4 regions of the Atlantibacter sp. genome follow, and region 1 is predicted to be linked to each of the others. Evidence: predicted binding sites of a transcription regulator. Region 1 holds the regulator's gene; each other region holds the start of a gene.
The links. Region 1 encodes LexA, which represses DNA repair genes until DNA is damaged. Its sites were predicted from a motif close to TNCTGTATGTACATACAGNA; they were not measured.
Positions count from the first base shown of each region.

Region 1 (4,215 bases):
TTGTTGCCCTTGAACGTACGACGAATAAAGAACGCGCCCAGGCGGCGGAACATCGGGCCTGCTGGCCAGAAGTTCAGGTTGATACCCGCAGCGATGTGCGGCGGCACAAGGCCCTGGTGATACAGCACATAGGACAGCAGCATATAGTCCATATGGCTGCGGTGGCAGGGAACGTACACCAGTTCGTGACCGTCATGCGCCAGTTGGCGCACCCGCTCGGCGTTGTGCACATTAATGCCCTGATAGAGGCGGTTCCAGGTAAAGCCCAGAATGCGGTCCATCAGACGAATGGTTTCGTAAGAGAAGTTCGCCGCAATCTCTTCCATCAACGCCACGGCATTTTGCTGGGCTTTTTCATGGGAGATTTTTTTGCTGCGCGCTTCGTCTTCTACCGCGCGGGCAATGGCTTTAGAGGCCAGCAGCTTATTAAACAGGTCCTGACGCGCCGGTAAACGCGGCCCGACGGCGGCCAGGCGCTGGCGGGCGAAGTGCATACGCGCCACTCGCGCCAGCTTCTGGGCAATGGTTTTATCGGTGCCGTGTTCATCCGCCATGCGGCGCAGTGACAGCGAGGGCGAAAAGCGTACAAAGCTGTCGCGCCCTAACCAGGAAACGGCAAAAAATTTCTGCAAGCCGTTCAGCATCCGCAGCGGCGGGTTTACTTCGCCTTTTTCACGGCCCGGCGCGCGCCCGAACATCACCGATACCGGCACCATCTGCACATCAAGTTGCGGATTGCTGCGATGCAGATCGAGATAGTCGTGGAACAGCTTAATCGACTCCTCTTTCGGCGTGTAATAGGTGAATACCCGCGGCCCGCCGTGAATAAACACATGGCGCGGCAGCAGAGTGCCGTCAATTTCGAGAGGCTCCAGCGGGTCGGGCAAATCGTGTGCCAGACATTGTTGGCGCAGCGTCAGCAAGTCCGCCTTCGAGTTGTACGGAAGAACGTACATAATCGGGCGCGAGGTATCGAGCCCCAGTTCGGCGCACGGATCCGCCGGAATGGATTTGCTTTTTACCAGTACGCGTAATGGTAAATTAAGTAATTTGTAGTAAATTCGTGGCCAGCCGGACATAAACGATGTAAAGCCTCTGGTTAATAATGCAATTGCACCGCAAGAATATCAGAAACAAGCGGGAATTTCTGTGGTGCTTACGTTTCGTTGCTTAATGCTATTGATGCGCGTTTTTTAAAAAGGTTTCCTTTCATGGCGAATAACACCACCGGGTTGATACGAATAATTAAAGCAGCAGGTTACTCCTGGAAAGGCATTTGCGCCGCCTGGAAGAACGAAGCGGCGTTTCGCCAGGAGGGCGTCGCGGCGATTGTCGCCATTGCTATCGCCTGCTGGCTGGATGTCGATCCGATTACCCGGGTGTTGCTGATTGGCTCCGTCATTCTGGTGATGATTGTTGAGATCCTTAATAGCGCCCTCGAAGCGGTGGTCGATCGCATCGGCCCGGAATTTCATGAACTTTCCGGGCGCGCCAAAGATATGGGCTCGGCGGCGGTACTGTTTGCTATTTTACTGGCGCTGATGACCTGGGGCATATTGCTCTGGTCAAATTTGCGATAACTCTTCCAGATGTCGCTAACATGCGGATATTTGCTCATTTTGTGGTTTCAAAATCACCGTTAGCTGTATATACTCACAGCATTACTGTATATGCACCCAGGGGGCGGAATGAAAAGTTTAACGGCCAGACAGCAAGAGGTGTTTGATCTCATTCGGGATCACATCAGCCAAACCGGCATGCCTCCCACTCGTGCGGAGATTGCACAGCGTCTGGGCTTTCGTTCTCCTAACGCTGCAGAAGAACATTTAAAAGCCCTGGCGCGTAAAGGGGTAATTGAAATCGTTTCTGGCGCGTCGCGCGGTCTGCGTTTACTGGTGGAAGAGGAAGAGGGGCTGCCGCTGGTTGGGCGCGTTGCCGCGGGCGAACCGCTGTTAGCTCAGCAGCATATCGAAGGCCATTACCAGGTCGATCCCGGCTTGTTTAAGCCCAGCGCGGATTTCCTGCTGCGCGTTAGCGGTATGTCGATGAAAGATATCGGGATTATGGACGGCGATTTGCTCGCGGTGCATAAAACTCAGGATGTGCGTAACGGGCAGGTGGTGGTCGCGCGCATTGATGACGAAGTGACCGTTAAGCGTCTGAATAAACAGGGCAACACGGTGCAGTTACTGCCGGAAAACAGCGAATTCTCCCCAATCGTTGTTGACCTGCGTCAGCAGGCCTTTTCTATTGAAGGGCTTGCCGTCGGCGTGATCCGCAACGGCGAGTGGCTGTAAGCTCTGCTGCCTGATTTGAAGCCGTAGCGCGCCGCGTTACGGTATAGAATCCCCTACCGCTACGGATTGCGTCATGCCATTTTTCACGTCTGCTGATAAAGCATTGTGGCGCCTGGCGCTACCCATGATCTTCTCCAATATTACCGTGCCGCTGCTCGGCCTGGTGGATACCGCCGTTATCGGCCATCTCGATAGCCCGGTTTATTTAGCCGGTGTCGCCATTGGCGCAACCGCCACCAGCTTTCTGTTTATGCTGCTGCTGTTTCTGAGAATGAGCACTACAGGCTTAACCGCCCAGGCATTTGGTGCAAAAAACCCGCAGGCGATGGCGCGAGCCCTGGTGCAACCGCTACTGCTGGCGGTGCTGGCCGGGGTGGCGATTATGCTGTTACAGACCCCGCTGATTAACCTGGCGTTGCATATCGTAGGCGGCAGCGAAGAAGTATTACATCAGGCGCGGCGCTTTCTGGAAATCCGCTGGCTAAGCGCGCCTGCGACGCTGGCGAACCTGGTGCTGTTAGGCTGGTTATTGGGGGTGCAGTACGCGCGAGCGCCAGTGATCCTGCTGGTTGTTGGCAATGTGCTGAATATCGCACTCGACCTGTGGCTGGTGGTGGGGCTGGATATGAACGTGCAGGGCGCTGCGCTGGCAACGGTGGCGGCGGAATACATCACGCTGATCGTCGGATTGCTGATGGCCTGGCATGTCATGACACTGCGGGGCATCAATCCGGCAATGCTGCTCTCTGCCTGGCGCGGCGATATCTGGCGTTTACTGGCGCTCAATCGCGACATCATGCTGCGTTCGCTGCTGCTGCAAATCTGTTTCGCCAGCGTCACAATTTTAGGTGCGCGGATGGGGAGCGATGTGGTGGCGGTGAATGCCGTCCTGATGACGCTGCTGACGTTCACCGCCTACGCACTGGATGGTTTCGCCTATGCGGTGGAAGCCCATTCCGGGCAGGCTTACGGCGCAGGTAACAGCAACCAACTGATCAAAGTCTGGCATGCCGCCTGCCGCCAGGCGGGCCTGGTGGCGCTGATGTTCGCTACGGTTTATGCGCTGTGGGGCGAGCATATTGTTGCGATGCTGACCTCGCTGCCGGTTTTACAACAACAAGCGGATCGTTACCTCGGCTGGCAGGTGGTGCTGCCGCTGGTTGGCGTGTGGTGTTATCTGCTGGACGGCATGTTTATCGGCGCTACCCGTGGCGCGGAAATGCGTAACAGTATGACCGTGGCGGCTGCGGGTTTCGGCGTGACATTAATCGCTTTGCCCTGGCTGGGTAATCACGGGCTATGGCTGGCGGTAGCGGTATTTCTGGCATTGCGCGGGCTGTCGTTATGGCTCATCTGGCGGCGCCACTGGCAGCGCAATAGCTGGTTCAACGAGACGGGTCATGGTTAGTTACATCTGCTGACTCTCATTTAATTTCTGGCTATCTGCTTGATATATAAAATTTTTGTATCATTAATGCCGATTTTTATCTTTCGCGCTTGGTTAAAGATTCTGAATGTTTCAAACGAGTCGGAATGGTCGACTAAACTCATTATCACGTCCAGCAGATAATAACTGTTAAACACGGACGATAAACATTTAGCGTTTATAACCGAACGATGAGGACTACATCATGAATAAAGACGAAGTCGGCGGTAACTGGAAACAGTTCAAAGGTAAAATGAAAGAGCAGTGGGGTAAACTCACTGACGACGATATGACCGTTATCGAAGGTAAACGCGATCAACTCGTAGGGAAAATCCAGGAACGTTATGGATACGAGAAAGATCAGGCAGAGAACGAAGTAAAAGACTGGGAAACCCGTAACGATTACCGCTGGTAATCCCCGTCGTTTTTCTGCTTAGCCACCCTCATGGCTACCCTGCCCAGGTACAAGGATGTACCATTAACGCCTTCACT
Region 1 covers NZ_DAMBQK010000008.1:34,932-39,146, forward strand. Annotated here, with positions in the region: gene plsB (glycerol-3-phosphate 1-O-acyltransferase PlsB) at 1-1,079, opposite strand, end outside; gene RT120_RS09550 (diacylglycerol kinase) at 1,212-1,580, shown strand; gene lexA (transcriptional repressor LexA) at 1,689-2,297, shown strand; gene dinF (MATE family efflux transporter DinF) at 2,371-3,705, shown strand; gene RT120_RS09565 (CsbD family protein) at 3,929-4,138, shown strand; gene zur (zinc uptake transcriptional repressor Zur) at 4,211-4,215, opposite strand, start outside.

Region 2 (4,215 bases), on a different contig from region 1:
ATACAGCATGCTGAGGATCATGGCGTTGACCCCCACGGATTTACCGGAACCGGTAGTACCCGCCACTAACAGGTGAGGCATTTTCGCCAAATCGGCCACGACCGCATCGCCCGCAATATCTTTGCCCAATACCACGCTCAGCGGCGACGGGTTGTCACGGAATTTGGCGTTATCCAGCACTTCACGCAGATATACCGTCTGGCGCTTTTTGTTCGGCAATTCCAGACCCACGTAAGGCTTGCCGGGGATCACTTCCACCACGCGCACCGCCACGGTGGAGAGCGAACGCGCCAGGTCGCGGGACAAGTTAGAGATCCGCGCCGCCTTGACGCCCGGCGCAAGGTTCAGCTCGAAACGGGTGATCACCGGGCCGGGTGAGTAGTTCACGACGTCAGCTTTGATACGGAAATCCGCCAGGCGCGCTTCAACCAGGCGCGCCATTTGCTCCAGCGCGAAGGTATCGACCGGTTCAACTTCGGCTGGCGGCGGCGTTAACAGATCAAGCGACGGTAACGGCGTTGACGGTCTTTGCAATGGACGGCTGTCGCCGTTACGCATTAATAACGGATGGATCAGGCTCTCACGCGGCGGCTCGATGGGCTGCTGCGGCTGTGCTGGCGCGGCGTAAGCCGGATGCTGTTGTTGCATGGGCTGTTGCGGCTGTGCTGGCGTAGCGTAAGCCGGATGCTGTTGTTGTACAGGCTGCTGCGGCTGCGCCACCTGAGGCTCATCCACCACCGGGCTCGGCATAAACAACGGCTCGCTTGGGCCATCATCCACCAGCGCTTTAATCGGTGAGAAGTCGTCCAGAGAGAAAGGCATAGCCCCGGACGGCTGTTCACCCGCATAGCGCTGCTGCTGTTGTGCGGCAAATTGACGCGACAGTTCCGTCTGTTCATCGTCGGTATCATCCAGCTCCTGCGGCAGGCCGTCTTCTTCCTGATAGCGCTGTTGTTGCTGCGCCATAAACTGACGGGCCAGTTCATCCTGCTGCTGTGCATCCGCTTCATCTTCACTCAGCGGTTGCTGCGCATGACGCGCCTGCTGCTCCGCCATTCGCTGGGAAGGCAGTTTGATACCGTATGAGGCCAGCTCGCGGCGCGTGGGCACGCGAACGCGATTCGGGCGCGGCAATTGCGGGCCAATGCCCTCTTTCACCTGAGCGCGCGGCGCGTCGCTGGCAATGCTGAATACCGGGGTAAAGGCCGCCGCAGCGGTAGCCGCCTGCGTGGCCGCCTGGACCTGTGACGCAACCGGCGTGATATCCGGCGGCGTGGCTATATCCCCTGGCATGGCCGGGGCCACAGTCGGTTTCAGTTCATTGACGGGCTGGGCCGGTTCCGGGATCGGTTGATACCATGCCGCCAGTTGCTCACGCTCGCGGGCGCGTTTTTCTTCCACCTCTTCAAAGTAATACAGCGGCGGGCGGGTTTGCTTCACTTCCGGCGCGGGGGGTTCTTCTGGCGCAACGGCGGGCGCTGCTTCAACTGCTGGCGCGATATAAGGCGCGTCTTCAGCAGGCCATGCCTGGGCAGGTTGATAAGGCGCGTTTTGCTCCAGCGGATAAGGCTGATAAGCCGGCTGGGCGTGCATATCCACCGGCGGCGTTACCGGCGCACGATCGTAGTGCTCCGGCGCAGGCGCTATGGTCGCTTCCGGGGTTAACGTGGTCGGCGCAGGCTGCCACTCAACGACAGGGTCCTGTGGTTGCGGCGCAGCGGTGTATTGAACGGGCTGCGGCGTGGTTGCCGCAACTGGTGCAACAGGCTGGACAGCAGCAGGAACCGCCGTCGGCACGACCGAATAACCGCTTAATAGCGGATCGTTTTCCTCTTCCGGGGCTAACGCAGTTTGCCCGGAGAACAGCACGTCATCAGGGTCAAGCTCAACGCCGCCAGCGCGATAGTGAACGTCTTCGGGTTCATCCATACGCTTGCCGGAGAACAACGCTTCGTCGGTTTTACGGCCTACCGGGTTTGCGAATTTCTCGGCCAAACGGTTACGGCGTGCCAGTGCCCCACGCAGAATGCGCGCACGACGCGAGTCTTTCGCGACGACCTCTTCACTGTCGTCTTCATATTCGTCGTCTTCGTATTCGTCATCATCCTGCCAGGTGTTATCGCGGCGGGTACGGTTGGTGGCGAAGGTTAATACGCTTAACACCACGCTGCCGATTTTTTCAGCGATGCCGACCCAGGACCAGCCGGTAAACAGTGTCAGCCCTGCGGCCCAGACACACAGCAACGCGATGGTTCCGCCGCTGCTGTTCAGCAACGGCATCATGGCGGTGCTTAACAGGCTCCCCAGCACCCCACCGGAAGCGAAATACCAGATATCGTCGGCGTTAATTGCCGCCAGCCCGCAGGAAGTGAGGATCAGCGCCATTACGCCGATCAGGCGCAGCGCGACAGCAAAATAGTCGATGTAATCTTCATTAGCGCGATGACGCCAGGCGAACCAGCATCCGCCGATCATAATGACGGGCAGCGTATAGGCCATAATGCCGAAAATGAAGAACAGGGTATCAGCCAGCCAGGCTCCGGGCGCGCCGCCTAAATTATGGATAGGCTCATGCCAGGCCGTTTGCGACCAACTGGGATCGGAAGGATTAAAACTGAGTAACGCCGCCATCAACCAGACGGCAAAAAGGGCAACAACAATGAGCAAAGCTTCCAGGAGTCGACGACCGCTATCCAGCTTTGTCAGGGTAACATCTTTGTCTTCAGTGTATTCCTGGCTCAAGAAAGGCTCTCCAGGTTCTTAGAGCTAAAACGGACAGCAGTGCCGGGTCGCCCCGGCACTGCTGCTGTATGGATTAACAGGAGTGTAATCAAACTACAGCGACTTTGCACCTGTTCCGCATTAGCGAGTCTTAATTACCAGACGATTGCTCTGTTTCACTTCTTCCATTACCACGTAGGTACGGGTGTCGTTCACACCCGGCAGACGCAGCAAGGTTTCACCAAGCAATTTACGGTACGCAGACATATCTGGCACACGCGTTTTCAACAAGTAGTCGAAATCGCCTGAAACCAGATGACACTCTTGAATTTCTTCAAGTTTTTGCACAGCGGCGTTAAATTGTTCAAACACATCTGGCGCGCCACGATTCAGAGTAATCTCAACGAAAACCAGCAGTGATGCGTCTAAATAGTGTGGGTTCAACAGAGCGGTATAGCCCTGAATAAAACCCTGACGTTCCAGTCGACGCACACGCTCGAGGCAAGGCGTCGGTGAAAGTCCCACTCTTTTAGAAAGCTCGACGTTGGAAATACGCCCATCCTTTTGCAGCTCATTAAGAATGTTACGATCGATGCGGTCGAGATCTTTGCCTGGGCGCTTCTTGCTATCTACCATTATTATTGTCTCTCTCTGTTCCTTCCCTACACCTGCCACTACCCGTTCAACGTCATTGTCCAGGGTCTTTTACCCGTCATACTTCACATTGCAGATGCGCTGGCTGCGCTCGTTCATCCCAGTCCCTTACTGATGTAAGCTCCTGGACGTTCTCTTACTTGCCGCCTTCCTGCAACGCGAATTATTTAGGGTATATATATTGAGAAGCCCGTTGCCGTCAGGCAGCTATCGACATCACGCATGGCGTCTGTCCACGCCATGCGTAGATTTCAATTGCCCGGTAAAATACATAAGCTGAAAAAGGTAAAAAGGGTCTACCCGCGCAAATGCTTTTTTCTTCCTCGAATGTTTTCGCAAATGCGCAGGGGATTGTCAAAGCAAAACATCGATTTTTAGTAGAACGTGCCAGATATTGATTACGGGTGGGGATTATTCCTCATTTTATCACCTAATATCGGACAGGATTTCATTCGAATCCCTAATACTTCGCCGCGTAAATGCCCTTCGCCAGATTGCTTTAGGCTATTACACATATCGTTAACAAAATCGCTGCACTCTTTTATTAGCCCGGCAAATTCCCTACAATCCTGCCCATTGTTTGCCAACTACAATGAGGACCTCATGGGCACAGCTAAACACAGTAAGCTGCTAATTTTAGGCTCCGGCCCTGCGGGGTATACCGCTGCGGTCTACGCAGCGCGCGCGAATCTGAACCCGGTACTGATCACCGGTATGGAAAAAGGCGGTCAGCTTACCACCACTACCGAAGTGGAAAACTGGCCTGGCGACCCGCACGACCTGACCGGCCCTGCGCTCATGGAACGCATGCACGAGCATGCCGCCAAATTCGAAACCGAA
Region 2 covers NZ_DAMBQK010000001.1:385,990-390,204, reverse strand. Annotated here, with positions in the region: gene RT120_RS01760 (DNA translocase FtsK 4TM domain-containing protein) at 1-2,742, opposite strand, end outside; gene lrp (leucine-responsive transcriptional regulator Lrp) at 2,863-3,357, opposite strand; gene trxB (thioredoxin-disulfide reductase) at 3,979-4,215, shown strand, end outside.
Region 2: a site for LexA is predicted at 2,805-2,824, ahead of RT120_RS01760 (DNA translocase FtsK 4TM domain-containing protein). Genes of this name have one in related genera too.

Region 3 (4,215 bases), on a different contig from region 1:
AAACTGTTATTCTGAAGTGAGTTATACGGTCATCCTGAGATCACAATGAAATACCAACAATTGGAAAATCTCGAAAGCGGCTGGAAATGGAAATATCTGGTGAAGAAGCATCGCGAAGGCGAACTGATCACCCGGTACAGAGAAGCCAGCGCGGCCAAAGAGGCAGTGGACCTCTTACTCAACATGGAAAACGAACCCGTCCAGGTTGCCGACTGGATAGACGCGCATATCAACCCCGAGCTAACTAACCGCATGAAGCAGACGATTCGGGCCCGTCGCAAGCGTCATTTTAATGCGGAGCATCAGCATACCCGCAAAAAGTCTATCGACCTGGAGTATATGGTCTGGCAGCGTCTGGCTGGCCTGGCGCAGCGCAGAGGGATAACCCTCTCTGAAACCATCGTACAGCTTATTGAAGATGCTGAGCGTAAAGAGAAATATGCCAGCCAGATGTCGACGCTGAAGCAGGATATCGAAGCATTGCTGGGTAAAGGGGAGTAAAGCGCTCTTTTTTATCCGAACGCCTTTGTTCATGTTCAGTTAAGAACGACAGGCGAAAAAAAACCCCGCATTGCGGGGTTTTTTCATAACGGTAACTTAAGCCTGCGGCTGAGTTACAACGTCTTTGATACCTTTAACTTCGATTTCTACGCGACGATCCGGTGCCAGGCAGTCGATCAGAGCAGCGCGCGGTTTAACGTTGTCACAGGTGCTGCCAGTAACCGGGTTAGATTCGCCCATGCCACGTGCAGAGATCTTGTCAGCCGGGATACCTTTAGAGATCAGGTAATCAACAACGGACTGAGCACGTTTCTCAGACAGACCCTGGTTGTAAGCGTCAGAACCGATACGGTCAGTGAAGCCCAGAACAACAACGGAACCGTCTTTCGGATCCAGGTTGCTCAACTGGGTGTACATCTGATCCAGAGCCTGCTGGCCTTCCGGTTTCAGAGTTGCTTTGTTGAAGTTGAACAGAACGTCAGACTTCAGAGTGAAGTGTTTGGTCTGTACTTCTGGAGCCGGAGCTGGAGCCGGAGCTACAACCGGTGCCGGAGCATCGTACTGGCCGAAACGGTAAGAAACACCCAGGCTCAGCATGCCGTTGTCAGGACGAGTACCTACAGTACCTGCGTCACCGATGTTGTTAACCCACTGGTATTCCAGACGGGTAGCGATGTCGCGGGTAACAGCCCATTCAACACCACCAGCGAATACTGGGGAAACGCCAGTGTCGTGGTCTTTCAGACGACCACCAGCACCGTTGTCGTATGCTGCTTTAGAGTCAGCACGCCATACCATACCACCCAGACGGGTGTAGATATCCAGATCGTCAGTAACCGGGTAACCCAGTTTAGCGGTCAGTTGAACGCCCTGAGCTTTGAAAGCGCCGTTGTCAGTGTCGCCTTTGTACGGCATACGACCTAACCAGTCGTAACCCATTTCAAAACCAACGTACGGGTTAACCTGGTAACCACCGAAAGCACCTGCGCCCAGCTGGCTTTCGTGAGTCGGACCGTTACCGATGCGGCTGTCATAACCATTACCGTAGAAACCGGTATCGTGGTACTGGGACCAGCCCAGTTTACCACCTGCATACCAGGTGTTATCTTTCGGTGCGGCTTGCGCTACGGTAGCGAAGCCAGCCAGTGCCACTGCAATCGCGATAGCTGTCTTTTTCATTTTTTGCGCCTCGTTATCATCCAAAAGGCCATGAACATCTCTTAAAGAGCTCACGGTTAAATCCTTCACCGGGGTTATAGCTCAACTTGTAACTCTACCGTCTGTACGGTTTATTAATGAGCAACCCTGGCGATGTAAAGTCTACAACGTAGTTGAAAACTTACAAGTGTGAAGTCCGTCAGGCATATGAAAAAAAACGACTTGCGTACATATTTGTTAACATCTTTGCTGCAAATGTAGCCAGCGAAGAGAGGCTATGCGTCGCGGAAGCCGCGTATTCCGCTTAAATTTCACTAATGAACAAAGACCTGTAAATATTAAAAAGTAATACCAGGATTTGTCTTAAATTTACTTAATGATACAAACCAGAATGAATTTTTAGCGCAGAACGCGGTCTCGTACCGTTAACCCCCCCTCGTGAAGGGCGCATGATAAAGCAGATGGCATTACCCATTTCCGCCGCTTCTGAAAGCGCCAGATGTTCTTCATCACTCATCTCGTAAGACAACCAGCCAATGACCACACTGTAATTTCCGGTGCGCAATGCGCGGAGCATGGCATCGACAGTGGTATAGGAATTCGATGGGCTCGCCTGCATCACTTTAGTCAGCGGTAGACCTGAGGCCTGAAGCCAGGAACGGCTCAGCCGCTGATTGGGCGTGAGCCACAGCAGCCAGCGCGATTGCTGACCAAGCTGTTGCAGTAAAGGGAGTAAAACACACTGGGTCATCCAGGGTTGATCTTCCTGGTAAACAATTTCGCTGACCATTCCTTTCATTTCCGGGGCAGTTGAGAATTCCAGATGCTTTTGTGTTGCGCGCATCGTTGTAACTGAGCGATTTGAATGAGCAGTGATGTTCATAATGTGTTCAACTCCAGTGTGTACTGTATGTTTGTACAGTACATCCGGGCAGCATAAAGATCAACCTTATTTTCTGAAAGCACCTCGCAATTCTTTTATCTAAATCTCCACCGCAGAAAATTAATATTGCCGAGATTCGCCAAGTTGAATATGTTCGTTTTACAGGAATCAATAACGGATACATTCCTGTTATCTATTGATAATAAAGGAGTTATAATGAAGTCAACTACCACTGAAACGCTCATGCGTTTAGAGGATTTATTAAAGACCCTGGGCGAAGTGCGTTGTCGTTCCTTGTTTGGCGGATACAGCCTGACGATTGATAAAGCCGCGTTCGGCATGCTGGTTGAAGGTGAGCTTTTTTTGCGGGCTAATGAACAAAGCGCGGGTTACTACACCCAACGTAATTTATCGAAGCTTAAATTTACTCGCCGGGGAAGGGCGGTCTACCTCAATTATTATCAGGTTGACAGTGAACTGTGGAATAACCCCGATTTATTGGTGCAGTTAGCGGCTGACTCCATCAGTTGTGCCAATGAAGACATTGCTCAGCGTCAACAGGAAATGCGCGTTAAGGATTTACCTAATCTCTCTTTGCAGTATGAAATATGGTTGTGGGAAGTTGGTATCAGTGATGTCGATACCCTTAAAGCGTACGGCGCGAAAGAGTGTTGGCTAAGGCTACGCACCATTAAAAAAAATTGTGGCGTTAAAGCGCTCTATGCGCTGGAAGGGGCTATTGTCGGGCTACATGAAGCGGCGCTCCCGGCGGAAACCCGCCGGGAGCTCTATGAGTGGTTTATGCAGCAGCCTTCATCGGTCAGTGAAGGGTGAGACCTGATGCTGCAACTTACTCATTTCCGGTAGTAGTGCTGCAATTAATCCTATCTGTTGCAAGACCAGCGCTTCTTTACTCTCCTGACGAGGCTCGATATCCCGGATTCGCTTCGTCAGCCCGGCTAATGCCCGTTGTACTTTACTTTCATCAGCCGGGAGATGATGCAGCGCATCATCGACATAGCAAACGGCATCATCCAGGATAGCGAGGATTTCGTTATTTACGACTTTTTCGCGATGCGCGCCGAGAGCGGAAATATAGCCGGTTAATGAATGGTTCAGGCACAGCAATCGGAAGGCGGTTTCACGAATTTCAGCGCTGACGTGAGGTTCCGTCGACATATTTGACACTACCGATGCCAGTTCCGCATCGCGGTTATGGGCGTCACGCCGGGCGATACGGTAGGCGAGGCGGTTATCCCGGCCCTGATGATATTGCTCGAGGATCGCATCAAGATAGCGGCAGTTTGCATTGAGCGCCCGCTCAAGTACCTGATCGAGCCGGCGAAAGCGCCAGTCAGGCCAGATAAAACTCACCGCAGCCCAGGCAATGGCGCAACCGATCAGAGTATCGATAACGCGAGGCAGCGCAACTTCAAAACCTTCGCCGAGTAAATTGAAGCACAGCAGTACCAGCAGCGTAATAAACATCGTTGCGTGGGCGTACTGCACGGTACGGAACATAAAGAACAGCACGCCGGTGATCACGATTAATATCAGTTGACCTTCCAGAGAAGGCACGAACCACAGCACCGGAATGCCAATCGCCACGCCAATTAATGTACCGACCACCCTTAACGTCAGGCGATGGCGCGTGGCGTTGTAGTTAGGCTGGC
Region 3 covers NZ_DAMBQK010000001.1:452,707-456,921, forward strand. Annotated here, with positions in the region: gene matP (macrodomain Ter protein MatP) at 46-501, shown strand; gene ompA (porin OmpA) at 598-1,680, opposite strand; gene sulA (SOS-induced cell division inhibitor SulA) at 2,033-2,542, opposite strand; gene RT120_RS02020 (TfoX/Sxy family DNA transformation protein) at 2,759-3,376, shown strand; gene yccS (YccS family putative transporter) at 3,356-4,215, opposite strand, start outside.
Region 3: a site for LexA is predicted at 2,564-2,583, ahead of sulA (SOS-induced cell division inhibitor SulA). Genes of this name have one in related genera too.

Region 4 (4,215 bases), on a different contig from region 1:
CGCCAACAGGGCGGCCCAGCCAATCTGGTAATAATTTTCGGTAGTCATGCGGCCTCCTGCTGTTTGAGTTGTCTGAGCTTTGAGCGGTATTCATCGCGGATCCGGATGTAGTCGTCGCGTTTCCATTTCCGTAATTCGTGCGGGCCCATCAGGGCATCAAAGCGGGCCTGTCCGATTTTGGCGATTAGCGCCGGACGGTAGGCCGTCAGGTTGCCGGAGAGGTGGTTATTGCATGGGGCACACTGGCGATGGCAATTGTCCTCATTGAAGCGCAGCTCCGGATTGGCACCGGTCGTACGGTAATGCCCGGCGTGATATTGCCCGTCATGGTAGCGGCCGCAGCTGATGCACGGCATGTGACGATCCCGGTACCGGATGAACTCGTTAAAAGCCTGCTGGGCCTGTTTGATGAAATAACTGAGCGGCTTAACTGCCTGTCGCCGTTCCGCCTGGCGTGCCCGCTGCTCTTTCTCCTCTTCGCGCTGGCGCTTCTTCTCAGCACGCATAGCGTCGGCCTGGTTCTTTGCGGTCTGCACTTTGCCTACAGCGCTGGCGCATTCGAATGAGCAAACGACCTGCTCGTTCCGTATCGGGTGAAACCACTCCCTGCAGTGGATACATTTTCGACGAGGTTTTTTAGCCATATTCACCCCGCAAAATTCATCAGCTGCGCGGCGGCGTTCTCAGCCTCGCGCTGGTCCCTGAATGCCCTGGACAATATCCAGCGCCACAGCACATCTAACGCGGCCCTGTAGAGCTGCTGAAACTCGGTCTCGTCCATATTTGCGAAGGCGATGCTGCGAGGATGTTTCCGGAGTGTGCCGTCAGGCAACTGGATAGTGTCGAAATGACCTGACTCGATGGTGACCCAGGCACGATAGGCATCGAAGGATTTGCACAGGCTGATGCCATTGGTAATGCGGCGGCTGGCCACCTGTTCCAGATATTGCTCAGCGGCATCCATCAGCGCGCTTTCGTTCCCGCCAAAGGCGGCAAGGTATCTGGCGTAACCGTTAACCAGCCTGCGTTCGTTGGAAGATATCGCGCCGCCGGTTGGCTCCCAGTATTCGAAGCCGAGATTCAGCAGAGCAAAGAAACGACGGTGAAAGGCCGGGTTACGGACCTGTTTGAACTCAGCTTCAAGTACCGCACCGAGCTTACATTTTGAATGTAGAAAATCGCTGGTCTCCGGCGTGGCGGGGATCAGGATTCCTGAGGACTGCTTGATGAGTTGTAACTGCGCCATGGTGTTCTCCGTGGCGCATCAGGTCAACGGGTGTTCAGTCCGTTGATATCATAATATCAGAGGGTTGATTGACGTGGTAGCCGAGGCGGCGAAGAAAACGGGTTCCGGACGACAGATTGAAGACCCCTTCATCCTCCAGCAACGGGCGGCATGACACAAGCCCATTTCTGGTGTAAACGAGACATCGGCTTTCGAACGGCATAGAACCAATAACCTTGCCATCTGAACGCCTGATAATGTCATACCAGTCAGGCTCAGATGATTTTGAAACACACTCTTGCACAGCATCCCCCTGTTCAGCCTCAGGATATAGTTCAGTACTCAATCAGTTGAACCACTCGTCAGCACTTTCCCAGGTTTCCTGCAGAATATTAGCCACTTCATCTTTATCGCCACCAATAACGCTAAGCCCGTCATTAGGTGCCCGGCGCACAGTAAGCTTGCAACCCTCGAAGCGTTTGTTTAATCGTTTTAAGAGTTCGTTTTCCAGCGCCGGGATCGCGCCATCAGGTAGTTTTTTTGTACGTTCGATAGTGACTTCAACCTTCATGATCATCCCTCTCATAAAAATACTGTATAAATAAACAGTACACCCATACGGAAGAATGATCAACTTGATAAGCGCACAAATTGCGACACAAGTTTGAAAAGTTAAATGACTGTAACTCGTTGATTAAAAAGCCTGCGAATCACAGGAATTCTAAGGACATATATAATGCTTTAGCATCAAAGGCCCTTTGGAGGTTCGCTTCTATAATTCATTAATTGCGTATCAAAACAGGTATGCAATTTCTGTCCCTGTCCATATAAATTTTTACGGTGAGGTGATTATGACCCAGCGGCGTGGTGGTTCTGGAAACTTCGCGGAAAATCGGGAAAGAGCATCGGAAGCGGGTCGTAAAGGAGGCCAGGTAAGCGGCGGTAATTTCAAAAATGACCCGCAACGCGCATCTGAAGCAGGTAAAAAAGGGGGAAGAAACAGCCATCGCAGCGATAGCAAGCCGGAATAATTTCAGGTTTGTTTGCACCCTCCCGATGTTCCTACCCGGGAGGGTTTTAAAGTCCAGTTGCATCCGATTTAGTTATGCTGCCTCAACTTTGAAACCACACAACTCCGGCAAGTTCGCCCTTACCAGCGCCTCGGCGAACGGCGGCGGTACCGCATTGCCGCATCTAGCAACCTGTTTATCTTTGGCATACTTCACGCCGCGATAGTCCCGGTCAATGATGTACCACTCCGGGAAGCCCTGGGCGGCGTACAGCTCGCGGGGTTGCAGCATGCGCATGCCAATATCGACGATGCGGTAAACGATGCCATCCACGGTTACCAGTCCGTCGCTGTCTTTGCCGCAATACTCCCGCAGGAACGCCAGCGCCTGGGCTGCGCGCTGCTCGTCGTAGCCCTCTGTCGCCAGGCTGGTCTCAACGTTACCGACATGCAGGCCGCCCGCGGTTAACCCCGGCGCTGGCGCATCAACCACCCGGCCATCCCGGCAGGTGCCGCGCAGCATTACCAGGTGCGACATGACCGCAGCGTGGTGATTACCCGTTGTGACAGTATGCGCAGGTTGATCAGCAGCACCGCCAGGGTGCCCAGTGTTATTAACCATCAGGTGCGCGGCGACGACAGCATGGTGATCGACGGTGGTGACCGAATGTGCAGGTTCGTCCAGGCTGACGCCCGGGCCGGAGTAGTTCCCGCCGTAGTGCTTCGCGAGGAATGCGCTCACCGTTGCGAATTTATTGCCGCCAGCCGTGACAGTGCCCAGCGGGTTATTCATCTGCAGTACGCGAGGTGCCTGGCCGGGGCGCTCGCCATACCCCATCTGGATTAGGGTTGGCGTCACCAGCTGCGACTTCCCGCCGCCGCCTGCCGTAACCGTAGCACTCGGCTCGTCCGCGCGGTGGCCGACGCTGGCACCGAACTGGCGTGCGACAAACGGCGCGAGCTCCGCTTCAACCAGCCCAAGTGCGTGACCATTGCCGCCCGGGCGCGCCGACGTGCCTGCGGTTACGGTTGGTACCGGATCTGTAACTGTCTGCCCCGTTGCGCCGGTACGGAATTTCGTCAGATGGGGTACCGCGATCGCATAGCCGTGCGTTTTGGTGATTGTCTGCAGCGGCTCCGCCAGCGACTGCCCCCGGAAGCAGTCGTATTTCGTCTGGTTGCTGGTATGGTTGCACTTCACGATAAACGGCGAAGCGCTTTCCAGCACAAAGCGCTGAATGCCGCGCGCTATGCGTTTGAGGGTGTTTTCTGCCAGTGCCTTTTTGCGGTCAAAAATCGACGGAGCCGGGATTGACCAGTCGATACATTCCGCCGCGGTACGCCAGGCTTTCAGCTTCCCGCTCTGCACTGCTGGTGATTTCGGGTCCCCATGTGTCGGCTCAGGCCAGCTCACCGGCACGCCGTCGCAGCGCATTACCATGAAGAACCGCTTCCGGATGGTCGGCGCGCCAAAGTCGCAGGCGCGCAGCTCCCGATAATCGACGGCGTAACCGAGCCCGGTTACCAGCTGCCGCGCCAGCTCACCATCGGCAGTAATACCCAAAAACTCGCAGCACTCCGCCAGCGCCGGATGCCCGGCAGGTATCCCGCCGGACAGCATCCCGCAGAACGCCTCAAAGGTTTCGCCGGAGCGAGCCGGATCAGGACGCATCTCCGCCGCCAGCAGAGGCCCCCACGTTTTGAACTCCTCCACGTTCTCCAGCATCATCACGCGCGGGCGCACTGCCAGCGCCCAGCGGATGACGATCCACGCCAAGCCTCGAATCTCTTTCTCTACCGGCTTTGAGCCTTTGGCCTTCGAGAAGTGGCGGCAGTCCGGTGAGAACCATGCCAGCCCCACCGGACGACCTGCAGTCGCCGCCACCGGGTTAACATCAAATACCGATTCGCAGTAGTGCAATGTATCCGGGTGGTTGGTTGTATGCATCGCGACGGCGTTCTCGTCGTGGTTGATGGCAAT
Region 4 covers NZ_DAMBQK010000003.1:189,925-194,139, forward strand. Annotated here, with positions in the region: gene RT120_RS04890 (recombination protein NinG) at 45-644, opposite strand; gene RT120_RS04895 (DUF1367 family protein) at 647-1,246, opposite strand; gene RT120_RS04900 (DinI-like family protein) at 1,572-1,796, opposite strand; gene RT120_RS04905 (general stress protein) at 2,077-2,256, shown strand; gene RT120_RS04910 (DNA cytosine methyltransferase) at 2,329-4,215, opposite strand, start outside.
Region 4: a site for LexA is predicted at 1,817-1,836, ahead of RT120_RS04900 (DinI-like family protein). Genes of this name have one in related genera too.